Regions from separate parts of the Streptomyces sp. NPDC055962 genome, predicted to be linked through region 4. Evidence: riboswitches for the same ligand, from Rfam matches in the RefSeq annotation. Region 4 holds a riboswitch; each other region holds the start of a gene.
The links. A riboswitch is a leader RNA that binds a small molecule or an ion and turns the genes downstream of it on or off. The one in region 4 is predicted to bind thiamine pyrophosphate.
Positions count from the first base shown of each region.

Region 1: linked by a shared signal. The riboswitch ahead of ACFC51_RS08230 (purine-cytosine permease family protein) and the one ahead of thiC (phosphomethylpyrimidine synthase ThiC) in region 4 are both predicted to bind thiamine pyrophosphate.
Region 2: linked by a shared signal. The riboswitch ahead of ACFC51_RS00450 (thiamine ABC transporter substrate binding subunit) and the one ahead of thiC (phosphomethylpyrimidine synthase ThiC) in region 4 are both predicted to bind thiamine pyrophosphate.
Region 3: linked by a shared signal. The riboswitch ahead of thiO (glycine oxidase ThiO) and the one ahead of thiC (phosphomethylpyrimidine synthase ThiC) in region 4 are both predicted to bind thiamine pyrophosphate.

Region 1 is NZ_JBHJYN010000002.1:677,638-680,821, reverse strand. Features, by position in the region: gene ACFC51_RS08230 (purine-cytosine permease family protein) at 1-1,174, opposite strand, end outside; TPP riboswitch at 1,165-1,258, opposite strand; tRNA gene ACFC51_RS08225 (tRNA-Ile) at 1,853-1,929, opposite strand; tRNA gene ACFC51_RS08220 (tRNA-Asn) at 2,152-2,224, opposite strand; tRNA gene ACFC51_RS08215 (tRNA-Asn) at 2,230-2,302, opposite strand; gene ACFC51_RS08210 (YtxH domain-containing protein) at 2,495-2,797, shown strand; gene ACFC51_RS08205 (FGGY family carbohydrate kinase) at 2,864-3,184, shown strand, end outside.
Region 2 is NZ_JBHJYN010000001.1:107,605-110,788, reverse strand. Features, by position in the region: gene rlmN (23S rRNA (adenine(2503)-C(2))-methyltransferase RlmN) at 300-1,406, shown strand; TPP riboswitch at 1,485-1,601, shown strand; gene ACFC51_RS00450 (thiamine ABC transporter substrate binding subunit) at 1,670-2,764, shown strand; gene ACFC51_RS00445 (ABC transporter permease) at 2,809-3,184, shown strand, end outside.
Region 3 is NZ_JBHJYN010000002.1:1,115,629-1,118,812, forward strand. Features, by position in the region: gene thiS (sulfur carrier protein ThiS) at 1-9, opposite strand, end outside; gene thiO (glycine oxidase ThiO) at 6-1,226, opposite strand; TPP riboswitch at 1,224-1,336, opposite strand; gene ACFC51_RS10285 (hypothetical protein) at 1,388-1,729, shown strand; gene ACFC51_RS10290 (NAD(P)/FAD-dependent oxidoreductase) at 1,758-2,990, shown strand; gene ACFC51_RS10295 (Rv2175c family DNA-binding protein) at 3,059-3,184, shown strand, end outside.
Region 4 is NZ_JBHJYN010000009.1:210,693-213,876, forward strand. Features, by position in the region: gene thiC (phosphomethylpyrimidine synthase ThiC) at 1-1,600, opposite strand, end outside; TPP riboswitch at 1,593-1,725, opposite strand; gene ACFC51_RS25020 (YibE/F family protein) at 1,796-3,151, shown strand.

The DNA of each region.
Region 1 (3,184 bases), on a different contig from region 4:
GCACCACCCAGTCGACGGCCACGATCGCGACGAAGCCGGGGATCCAGTAGCCGACCAGGAGCAGCACGTTCTGGAAGCGCGCCGTGGTGTCGGCCGCGTGCATCCACAGCACGAGCGGGAACCCGAGCGCGGCGGCGAGCGCGGCGGCGACGGGGCGCGGCAGGCGCACTCCCATCGTCTGCAGTGCCAGGGAACCGCTGTAGTCGTTCATGGCGTTGCTGCACAGCGCGGCGAGCGCGACGGCGAGCAGGCCGAACGCCCCGAGCGCTCCGCCGCCCAGAAGGGTGTCGATCCCGCGTGCGGTCTGGTCGGTGAAGACGGACGCGCCCCAGAGGCCCAGCGTCTGGACCGCCACGAAGGAGACGCTGATGCCCAGCAGCGTGCACCAGAACATGCGCGGCCGGGAGGTGGCGGCGGGCAGATAGCGGCTGAAGTCGCTCGCGTACGGGGCCCAGGACAGGGAGAGGCTCAGGGCGATCGTGCACGTCAGGACGAACGCGCCCGCCCGGTCACCTCCGTGCACGGTGCCCGAGGCGGCGGGGTGCACTCCGTCCAGCAGCTTGACGGCCAGCACGGCGAAGGCCGCGGCGAGGGCGAACGTCATCACCGTCTGGAGCCGGTGGATCGCCTCGTACCCCAGCACGCCGAGCGCACCCTGGGCGGCCATCATGACCAGCACGCCGAGCCAGAAGGGCCAGCCGAACAGCTGGGCCAGTGCATCCCCTCCGAACAGGCCGATCAGCGCGTCCCAGGCGATCGAGGACAGCCACTGCAACGCTCCGGGCAGCACGACACCCCGTCCGAACGCCAGTCTCGCGAGGGGCAGTTGACCGACCCCGGTCCGGCTTCCCCAGGTGCCGAGGTACGCGGTGGGCACCGCCCCCACGAGCGTGCCGAGCACGACGGCGACGAGCGCGGTGGCGAAGTCCAGGCCCAGGGCGATGCCCACGGTCCCGGTGAAGACGCCGGTCATGGTCAGGTTGGGGGCGAACCAGACGGTGAACAGCCGGGCGGGGCCGCCGTACCGTCGGTCCTCGGGCACGGGGGCTATCCCGTGCGTCTCGATCCGCAGGTCACCGGGGGCGGTGGGCATACGGCCCCCGAACGCGGAGCGCGGGTCCGGGACTGTTCGCCCCGCGACCGCACGGTCGTCCTGGGCATGCGACAACGGCATGAAGACATCCCTCCGCCAGTACGAGCTGGTTCAGGTTCGACGGGTGTGTTCTCAGCCCCGCGCGGGGCACCCCGTGTCCGGTTCGGCGGCCAATATAGCCGGGCAGCCACGCGGGCCCGCCCGGTGGGGGTGCGTGGGTGCTCGGCTCGGGGACGGCCGGACCGCCGGATGCCGGGGCCTGTCTCTTCGGGCAAGCCGCCGGGGCGTCCCCCCGGCGAACGTGGCCCGGGTCCGGCCTGACACCTGACCCACAACCCGGGGGGCCTACTCGGCCGTGACGCCGCCCTTGTGCCTGCGGTGGTACGACCAGGTCACCGCTGCCAGGAGCGGGCCCCACGCACGAGGCGGACGCGACCCGATCGCCGACAGACACCCGCAAGCCACAGTCGCGGACACCGCGCCCCTGGCCTGGCCGCAACCAGACATGCGGGGCCACTTCGCCGGGGAACCACAGGTAAGGATGCCCGGTGCAGGTGGACCCCTCACGGGAGGGCCGTGGGACCGCTGTCAACCATCCCGCGGCGCCGAGACCGGAAAGGTCCAGGTCGCAGTCACGCAGGAAGCACCCTCGACATGTGGAGACCCTCGTCCGCCACACCGCCGTGAGGCGAACACCTCACGCAAAAACGCCCCGGAAACGCGTTTCCCCAGGTCAGAAACGATTCTGCCTGGGGACGCTGGTGGGGCGGGTGGGACTCGAACCCACGGCCGACGGATTATGAGTCCGCTGCTCTAACCGGCTGAGCTACCGCCCCTTTACGGCGTGGCGCGTACACCTGTACGCGCCGTCTGCCGCAGCATAGCCGGTCATACGATCTCCTGCTGGCGATGGTCGGCTTCGCGTGACCATGAAGACAGTGCAGCGTGCTGCCCGGTTCCAGGCGATGCGGAATCCCCCCGAAAGAGTCCCGGAGGCGTCCCGCGACGGCCCCTGCGGACACACGAAAAAGGGCCCCGGGGGGCCCTCTTCCGTTCCGCTCCCCCGACTGGACTCGAACCAGTAACCCTCCGGTTAACAGCCGAATGCTCTGCCAATTGAGCTACAGGGGATCGCGCTCCCCCGACTGGACTCGAACCAGTAACCTGCCGGTTAACAGCCGGCTGCTCTGCCAATTGAGCTACAGGGGATTGCTGCGTTGCCTCGAATCGTACCTGCCTGGCTGATGCCGAGCGGCGCGCGTTCGCTGCGACACATACATTAGCGCAAGCAGGGGGGTGCTCCGCCAATCGGTATGCCCCGGGGTGATCTCGGGTGTCTGCGGGTAGGCGGGCAGCACACGTCGCACGGAGCGAAGACGGAGCGAAGGAAGGGTGGCAGCCATGCGGTACCGGCTCACGTTCATCGCCGGAGTGGCCCTCGGTTACGTGCTCGGCACGCGAGCCGGGCGCGAGCGCTACGAGCAGCTGAAGAAGGCCGCGCAGCAGCTGGCCGAGAATCCGGCGGTGCGGAACGCGGCGGAGTCCGCCGCGCACGGCAGCCGGGACTTCGCCGGCAAGGCGTACCACTCGGTGAGCGAGAAGGTCGGGGACAAGGTCCCCGTGTCCGTCTCCGACCGGGTGCGCTCGCTGCGTGAGCGCAGCGGCCACAACGGCAGCGACGACTGGGGCACGACCAACACCTGAGGCTCGTTCCTGTACCGGGTACCGCCCGGTACGGGAACGGCCCCCGCGTGCGGCAGAATCGTGTCCATGGGCATAGTGGCCGGCTTGGACAGTTCATCCGCCTTCACGCACATCGTCGTCTGCGACACGGACACCGGTGAGGTGCTGCGGCAGGGGTACGCCGCGCATCCCGTCGAGGCCAAAGCCTCCGAGGTGGATCCGCAGGCGTGGCTGCTCTCACTCGGTGAGGCGGCCTCCGGAGGGCTGCTCGAAGGCGTGCAGGCCATCGGTGTCTCCGCGCAGCAGCACGGCCTGGTGCCGCTGGACCGGCAGGGCAACCTCGTACGGCCGGCTCTGCTCGGCAACGACCGGCGGGCGCAGGCCGCCGCGGCCGATCTGATCGACGGG
Region 2 (3,184 bases), on a different contig from region 4:
AGGAACCCGACCGATAACGAGGGCGACCAGGCTCGGCCCGCTCCGTGTGAGGCCGGTCGACCACCTGCGAAGACAGCTCGACGTACATGTGTTTGATTCTGTCTCCAGGTGGCCGCGCGCTGCCCGCCGCCGTGCGATCGGTCACGGTCCGGGCCGGGCTCCGACCCGTCCCAGGGCTCTCCAGGGCCGCCTACGTCGGCTGACGGCGGCCGGGGGCGGCCCGTGCCGCCGGGCCCTCACCCGTCCCGGGCCTGTGGAGGTCACGGGGACCACGGCGGGTCTGTAACACTGGAAGAACCATGCCTAAGCCCGGAGAACTCACTTTCGTCGCGCCCCGTGGAGCCAAGCGGCCGCCGCGGCACCTCGCCGACCTCACGCCCGACGAGCGCAAGGAAGCAGTCGCCGCGACCGGCGAGAAGCCCTTCCGCGCCAAGCAGCTGTCGCAGCACTACTTCACGCGGTACGCGCACGACCCGGCGGAGTGGACCAACATTCCGGCCGCGTCGCGCGACAAGCTCGCGGAGGCGATGTTCCCGGATCTGATGTCGGTCATGCGCCACATCAGCTGTGACGACGACACCACCCGCAAGACCCTCTGGAAGCTGCACGACGGCACGCTCGTCGAGTCCGTCCTCATGCGGTACCCGGACCGGGTGACCATGTGCATCTCGTCGCAGGCGGGCTGCGGGATGAACTGCCCGTTCTGCGCGACCGGGCAGGCGGGGCTCGACCGCAACCTGTCGACCGCCGAGATCGTGCACCAGATCGTGGACGGCATGCGGGCGCTGCGGGACGGCGAGGTCCCGGGCGGGCCGGCGCGGCTGTCCAACATCGTCTTCATGGGCATGGGCGAGCCGCTGGCCAACTACAAGCGCGTCGTCGGGGCGATCCGCCGGCTGACGGACCCCGAGCCGGACGGCCTGGGGCTCTCGCAGCGCGGGATCACCGTCTCCACGGTGGGCCTGGTGCCGGCGATGCTCCGGTTCGCCGACGAGGGCTTCAAGTGCCGCCTCGCCGTCTCGCTCCACGCCCCGGACGACGAGCTGCGCGACACCCTCGTCCCCGTGAACACCCGCTGGAAGGTCCGTGAGGTCCTGGACGCCGCGTGGGAGTACGCGGAGAAGTCCGGCCGCCGCATCTCCATCGAGTACGCGCTGATCCGCGACATCAACGACCAGGCGTGGCGTGGCGACCGGCTGGGCCGCCTGCTCAAGGGCAAGCGGGTGCACGTCAACCTCATCCCGCTGAACCCGACCCCCGGTTCCCAGTGGACGGCCTCGCGGCCCGAGGACGAGAAGGCCTTCGTGGAGGCCATCGCCGCCCACGGTGTGCCGGTGACCGTCCGCGACACCCGTGGCCAGGAGATCGACGGCGCCTGTGGTCAGCTGGCGGCCGCCGAGCGCTGAGGCGGTGGTGCCGGACCGGTCCGAACCGGCCGGTCCGGCATGATCCGGCCGGTGTAGCCTGGCCCCGCAATCAACTTCATATTCCGACAGGGGAGCGCCACAGCGCTGAGAGTGCGGCACCGAGGACAGGTCGGCCGCAGACCCTCTGAACCTCGCCCGGGTCATTCCGGGTAGGAAGTTCGGACCTTACTCAAGCTGTTGCGCCCTGCCCGCTCCCGGCGGGCGGGGCCGCGTCTCTTCCTGGTCACCTCCAGGAGGATCACATGAACACCACCACGAAGTACGCGGCGACGGCGCTCGCCGCCGCGCTCGGCGTCACCGTGCTCGCGGGCTGCGGCGGTTCCGACGACAAGGCCTCCGGTGACACGGGGGCCGGGTCCACGACCGTCACGCTGGTCAGTCACGACTCGTTCAACGCCTCGGACGCCGTCCTGAAGGCGTTCACGAAGGAGACCGGTTACCGGGTCAAGGTGCTCAAGAGCGGTGACGCGGGGGCCGCGCTCAACCAGGAGATCCTGACCAAGGGCTCGCCCCGCGGCGACGTGTTCTTCGGGGTCGACAACACCCTGCTCTCCCGCGCCCTGGACAACGGCCTGTTCACGCCGTACGAGGCGAAGGGGCTCGACCGCGTCGAGGCCGGCGCGCAGCTCGACGCGGACCGGCACCGGGTCACGCCCGTCGACACCGGTGACATCTGCGTCAACTACGACAAGAAGTACTTCGCCGACAAGAAGCTCGACCCGCCGAACTCCTTCGACGACCTGCTGAAGCCCGCGTACAAGAACCTCCTCGTCACCGAGAACGCCGCGACCTCCTCGCCCGGACTCGGCTTCCTCCTCGGGACCGTCGCCACCTACGGCGAGACCGGCTACCAGGACTACTGGAAGAAGCTGAAGGACAACGGGGTCAAGACCGTCGACGGCTGGGAGCAGGCGTACAACGACGAGTTCTCCGGATCGGCCGGCGGCAAGAAGGCGAAGGCCGACCGTCCGCTCGTCGTCTCGTACGCCTCCAGCCCGCCCGTCGAGGTGCTGTACGCCGATCCGCAGCCCACCGAGGCGCCGACCGGGGTCGCCACCGGCACCTGCTTCCGCCAGACCGAGTTCGCCGGCCTCCTGGACGGGGCGAGGAACGAGGCGGGCGGCAAGGCGCTGCTCGACTTCCTGATCAGCAGGCAGTTCCAGGAGGACATGCCGCTGAACATGTTCGTGAACCCGGTGGCGGAGGACGCGAAGCTGCCGGAGCTCTTCACGAAGTTCGGAGCGACCGTCGACAAGCCGGCGACGGTCGCACCGGAGAAGATCGCCAAGAACCGTGAGCAGTGGGTCCAGTCATGGTCCTCGCTCGTCGTGAAGTAGCCGCGCGGCCCGCGCGCGGGGGGAACGCGGTGCGGCTCGGCCTGATGGCCGTGCCCGTCGTGTTCTTCGCGCTGTTCTTCGCCTATCCGGTCGTCGCGATCGTCGGCCGGGGGCTGAAGGCGGGCGGCGACTGGCAGTTCGGCCGGATCGGCACGGTGCTGAGCCGTCCGGACATCCTGGACGTCCTCTGGTTCACGACCTGGCAGGCCCTCGCCTCCACCGCGCTCACCCTCCTGATCGCACTGCCGGGCGCGTACGTCTTCGCCCGCTTCGCCTTCCCCGGCAAGCAGGTGCTGCGGGCCGTGGTGACGGTGCCGTTCGTCCTGCCCACGGTCGTGGTGGGTACGGCGTTCCTCGCCCTGCTGGGACGCGGCGGGTTCCTCGACGAGCTCTGGGGGGTCAGGCTCGACACGACCGTGT
Region 3 (3,184 bases), on a different contig from region 4:
CTGTGTCATACGGGCTGCTCCTGCGAGGCGGGGGCGGTGTCTTCGGGCGAGGGGGTCCGCGGGTGCCCCGGGGCGGCGGTGGCCGGGTCGAAGCGGAGTGGTGCGAAGGGGCGGCCCAGCTCGGGCAGCTCACCGGTGGTCAGCACGTGGGCCATCACATCCCCGGTGACGGGGGTCAGCAGCACCCCGTTGCGGTGGTGCCCGGTGGCCAGGTGGAGGCCGGGCAGTGCCGTGGGGCCCAGCAGCGGCGCGTTGTCCGGGGAGGCGGGCCGCAGTCCGGCACGGGTCTCGGTCAGCGGCAGCTCGGTGATGCCGGGGATCAGTTCGTGGGCGTCCCGCAGCAGCTCGTAGACCCCGCCCGCGGTGACGGTGGTGTCCCAGCCCAGTTCCTCCGTCGTCGCGCCGACCACCAGCTCACCGTTGGCGCGCGGCACGAGGTAGACGTGGCTGCCGCGCACGACGGCCCGCACGGTCCTGCTCAGGAAGGGGGCGTACGCCGCAGGCACCGTCAGCCGCAGGACCTGCCCCTTGACCGGGCGCACCGGCGGCACGACCGCCTCGGGTATCCCCTCCAGCCGGCCGCTCAGGCTGCCTCCGGCGAGCACCACCTGGCCGGCGTCGAGCTCCGTGCCGTCCGCCAGTACGGCGCCCGTCGCCCGGCCGCCCGTGACGGACAGCCGCTGGACCCAGGCGCGGCGGAACACCACCCCGGCCCGCTCGCACGCCGTCACCAGCGCCGAGGCCAGACGCCGAGGATCCACCTGGTGGTCCCCGTCGACGCGCAGCCCGCCGCGCACGCCGGGCGCGAGCATCGGCTCCAGGCGCCGGCACTCGCGGCCGGTGAGCCACTCGGACTCCAGACCCGAACGCCGCTGCAGGGCGTGCAGCTCGCGCAGATGCGCGCGGTCGTCGGAGTCCAGCGCGACGGAGAGCGTGCCGCAGGCCCGGAACCCGGTCTCCTGGCCGCTCGCCTCCTCCAGCTCGCCCACGAACTCCGGATAGCGCGCCGCGGAGGCCACGTTGAGGCCGAGCAGCATCTGCTCGCCGTAGTGCAGCTCGGTGACGGCGGCGAGCATCCCGGCCGCCACCCGGGCGGCCCCGCCGCCGGGGTCGGGATCGGCCAGCGTGGTGCTCAGACCGCGCTGGGCGGACCGCCAGGCGGTCACCAGCCCGATGATGCCGCCCCCGACGACCAGGACGTCGGAACTGTCCGCTGAGATGCGCATGGGTGTCCAGCCCCTCCCTTCGCCGGCATGACCCGGATCAGGTTCGTACGGTCGGAGGCCGGTCAGCCTCCCTCTCAGCCCGGTGCGTCCGGACTCCCGCGAGTGTCTTACGGTGGCCAGCCTAGACCCCACCGGCCGCAGTCAGTAAGGGAGCCGTACCCGTGGCCCGTTCGCTCGACGGACTCGTCCTCTCACCGGTCGCCGACCAGGCCCCCGGCCAGGTCGGCACCCGGACCCGTTTCACCTACCACGAGCGGGACGGCCGGATCTGGGCCGAGTACGCGGGCGGCGACATCGTGCACGGGCACCTCGTCGGCACCCGGGACGGGGACACCCTGGACTTCCGCTACGTCCAGCTGAAGCAGGACGGGACGACCTCGTCGGGGCACTGCGCGTCGACCGTCACGGACCTGGCCGACGGCCGTGTCCGCCTGGACGAGACGTGGGAGTGGGAGTCGCGGCAGGGCAGCGGGACGAGCGTCGTGGAGGAGCTCACCCACTGACGTCACGTCAGGTGATTAGGGTGGACGGGTGAGCGAGCAGACGCAGGACGAGGCAGCTGGACTCCCGTCGCGCGGAGTCGTGATCGTGGGCGCGGGCATGGCCGGTGTGCAGACGGCCGTGGCCCTGCGCGAACGGGGCTTCACGGGGCCGGTCACCCTGATCGGCGCCGAACCGCACCAGCCCTACGACAGACCACCCCTGTCCAAGGCGGTCCTGCTGGGGAAGGCCGAGGACTCCGCCTTCGACGTCGACTTCGAGGCGCTGGACATCACCCTGCGCCTGGGGCTCGACGTCGAGGGGCTGCGCGCCGGGGCGCACGAGCTGGACACCGCGGAGGGACCCGTCGCCTACGGCGCGCTGGTCCTCGCCACGGGGGCGGAGCCCGTCGCGCTGCCCGGCACCGAGGGTGTCCCCGGCGTGCACCTGCTGCGCACCCTCGACGACGCCGCGCGGCTGCGGCCCGTCCTGGAGCGGCAGCACGACGTGGTCGTCGTCGGAGCGGGCTGGATCGGCGCCGAGTTCGCCACGGCCGCGCGCGCGGCCGGATGCGCGGTCACCGTCGTCGAGGCAGCCGGCCGGCCCCTCGCGGGCACGATGCCCGCCGAGGTCGCCGCCCCGATGGCCGCCTGGTACGCCGAGAGCGGAGCCGGCCTCCTCACCGGGGTCCGGGTCGCCCGCATCGAGCGGGGCGCCGTCCACCTGGCGGACGGCCGGGTGATCCCCGCCGGAGCGGTGGTCGTGGGCATCGGGGCCAGGCCCGCCACCGCCTGGCTCGCCGACTCCGGTATCGCACTCGGCCCGGACGGCTCGGTCACCGCGGACAGCACCCTGCGCACCTCGCTGCCCGACGTGTACGCGGTGGGCGACTGCGCCTCCTTCCCGTCCGCCCGCTACGGGGAGCGGCTGACGGTCCACCACTGGGACAACGCCCTCCAGGGACCCCGGACGGTCGCCGCCGGCCTCGCGGACGGAACGGCCAGGACGTACGACCCGGTGCCCTACTTCTGGTCCGAGCAGTTCGGGCGCTTCGTGCAGTACGCCGGCCATCACGCCGGTGCGGACACCCTGCTGTGGCGGGGCGATCCGGCGGACCCCTCCTGGACGGTCTGCTGGCTCCGGCAAGGGGTCTTGGTGGCCCTGCTGGCCGTCGGCCGCCCACGCGACCTGGCGCAGGGGCGCAAGCTCGTCGAGGCGGGCGCGCGGATCGACCCGGCGCGGGCGGCCGACTCCTCCGTACCGCTGAAATCCACGGCGCTCTAGTGGCAGGCGCGGCCCCGTGCGCCCGGCCCGGGTACCGACTGTCGGTCCGGGATGGCACGCTTGTCCTTGTGACCGAGATTGACGCAAAGATCGATGCTCTCGTCCCCGCCTGGCTCCACCTTCCCGACATCGCGGAAATGCTCGATGTCGAGGTGACGCGCGTCCGGCAGCTGGTCAAGGAAGGCCAGCTCATC
Region 4 (3,184 bases):
GGAACTCCCGCGCGGTGTCCGGGTCGAGCGCCAGGTTGAACTGGTCCTCCCAGCGGAACTCGAACCGGGCGTCGGACAGGGCGTCGTCCCACTCCTGTGCCCCCGGGTGCCCCTTGGCGAGGTCAGCCGCATGAGCGGCGATCTTGTACGTGATGACGCCGGTCTTCACGTCGTCCCGGTTCGGCAGCCCCAGGTGCTCCTTGGGCGTGACGTAGCAGAGCATCGCCGTCCCCCACCAGGCGATCATCGCGGCACCGATGCCCGAGGTGATGTGGTCGTACGCCGGAGCGACATCCGTGGTCAGCGGGCCCAGCGTGTAGAATGGCGCCTCCTCGCAGATCTCCTGCTGGAGGTCGATGTTCTCCTTGATCTTGTGCATCGGGACGTGCCCCGGGCCCTCGATCATCGTCTGGACACCGAACCGCTTGGCCACGGTGTTGAGCTCACCGAGCGTGCGGAGCTCGGCGAACTGCGCCTCGTCGTTCGCGTCGGCGATGGAGCCGGGACGCAGACCGTCGCCGAGCGAGTACGTCACGTCGTAGGCCGCGAGGATCTCGCAGAGCTCCTCGAAGTGCTCGTACAGGAACGACTCCTTGTGGTGCGCCAGGCACCAGGCCGCCATGATGGACCCCCCGCGCGAGACGATGCCGGTCTTCCGACGGGCCGTGAGCGGTACGTACGGCAGCCGGACACCGGCGTGCACGGTCATGTAGTCGACGCCCTGCTCGGCCTGTTCGATGACGGTGTCCTTGTAGATCTCCCACGTCAGCTCCTCGGCGCGGCCGTCGACCTTCTCGAGTGCCTGGTAGAGGGGGACGGTGCCGATCGGAACGGGGGAGTTGCGCAGGACCCACTCGCGGGTGGTGTGGATGTTGCGGCCCGTGGACAGGTCCATGACCGTGTCGGCACCCCACTGGGTGGCCCAGGTCATCTTGTCCACCTCCTCCTCGATGGAGGAAGTGACCGCGGAGTTACCGATGTTGGCGTTGACCTTCACCAGGAAGCGCTTGCCGATGATCATCGGCTCGATCTCCGGGTGGTTCACGTTGGCCGGAAGGACCGCCCGGCCCGCGGCGATCTCCTCGCGCACGACCTCGGGTTCGACGTTCTCCCGGATCGCGACGTACTCCATCTCCGGGGTGATCTCGCCCCGGCGGGCGTACGCCAGCTGCGTGACCGGCCGGCCGTCGCGGCTGCGCCGGGGCTGCCGGGGGCGGCCGGGGAAGACCGCGTCGAGGTTGCGCAGGCCGCCGCGCGGGGAGGTGTGTTTGAGCCCGTCGTCCTCGGGGCGCGCGGGGCGGCCCGCGTACTCCTCGGTGTCCCCGCGGGCGATGATCCAGTTCTCCCGGAGCGGGGCGAGCCCGCGCCGGACATCGGTGTCGGTGGTGGGGTCGGTGTACGGCCCGGACGTGTCGTACAGCGTCACGTCCTTGCCGTTGGTGAGGTGCACCTGACGGACCGGCACACGGAGGTCCGGGCGCGAGCCCTGGACGTATCCCTTGTGCCAGCCGATGGACTTCCCGGCCTCGTCGTCCTTCACATCCTGCGCATTCCGCGCATTCTGCGTCGAGACAGGCGTGCTTGCGTCCGCTGTGGTCATGAGACCTACTCCCTACGCCGGCATTACCCGGTAACAGGTTCGGCGGTCGGCGCAGCTGTCCCGTACGGATGTACGGAGGTTAGCGCCCTCTCAGCCCGGTGCTCCGAGCTCCCGCGTGTGCAAAGTGCCTCCACGCTAACCTCCTTTCTGGCGTGCTGGCCAGAGGGCCTTGCCCGTTCTTGGGATGATCGCGGGGTGACGTCCCCCGGAAACGCCCCCGAACCCCACGGCTCCGCATCAGGCAGCACGCAGAGCCATGCACACGGACACACCCACAGCCACGGTCCCGCGGCGCCCGTGTCCAAGCACCTGCGCAAGGTCATCGCGGCCGTGGTGATCCCCTTCGCCACCGCCGTCCTGGTCGGCCTCGTGGCCTTCTGGCCAGGGGGAGCGCCCGCCCACGAACGCACCGGCGTGGGGTTCGACCGGCAGACCCAGGACGGCCGTGTGACGAAGGTGGTCCCGGTCGACTGCGCGGACGTCAACGCCTCACAGGTGCCGCCCACCGGCGACACCTCCACCCCCTCGGGGCGGGAGGCCGTCAACGAGCAGACGGGGCAGTGCAAGAAGGCCACGGTCGAGGTCACGACCGGTGAGGACGAGGGCCGTACGTTCGTCGAGGTCATCCAGCCCGACGCGCCGAGGCAACTGCACGAGGGCCAGGGGGTGGTCGTGGCGTACGCGCCGGACGCACCCCGCGACCTCCAGTACTCGGTGACCGATGTGGACCGCACGGTGCCGATGGCGCTGCTCGCCGGGATCTTCGCCGTCGCGGTGGTCGTGGTGGGCAGGCTGCGTGGGCTGATGGCGCTGATCGCGCTGGCGGTCTCGTTCGGCGTGCTGACCCTTTTCATCCTTCCGGCGATCCTGCAGGGATCGAATCCGCTGGTCGTCGCCGTGATCGGGGCGAGCGCCATCATGCTGATCGCCCTCTACACCTGCCACGGCCTGACGGCCCGCACCTCGGTGGCCGTGATCGGCACGCTCATCTCGCTGCTGCTGATCGGGCTGCTGGGATCCCTGTTCATCGGCTGGGCCAGCCTGTCCGGCAACACGGACGACAACACCGGCCTCATCCACGGGCTGTACCCGGACATCGACATGAGCGGCCTGCTCCTGGCCGGTGTGATCATCGGATCGCTCGGTGTGCTCGACGACGTGACCGTCACCCAGACGTCGGCGGTCTGGGAACTGCACCAGGCCGACCCGACCATGGGTGTGCGGGGGCTCTACCGGGCGGGCATCCGGATCGGGCGCGACCACATCGCCTCGGTCGTCAACACCCTCGTGCTCGCCTACGCGGGCGCGGCACTCCCGCTGCTGCTGCTCTTCTCCATCGCGCAGAGCAGCGTGGGCACCGTGGCCAACAGCGAACTGGTCGCGGAGGAGATCGTCCGCACCCTGGTCGGGTCGATCGGGCTGGTCGCCTCGGTGCCGGTGACGACGGTGCTCGCGGCCCTGGTGGTCTCCGCGGACCGCACGGGGCTCGGCGCGGAAGCCGGAGCTCCTGCACCCGCACGGACCGGGAGGGGCCGACGCCGCAAGGTGTGAACCGGGGCACCGGACACATGCCCCCGGGCCGCC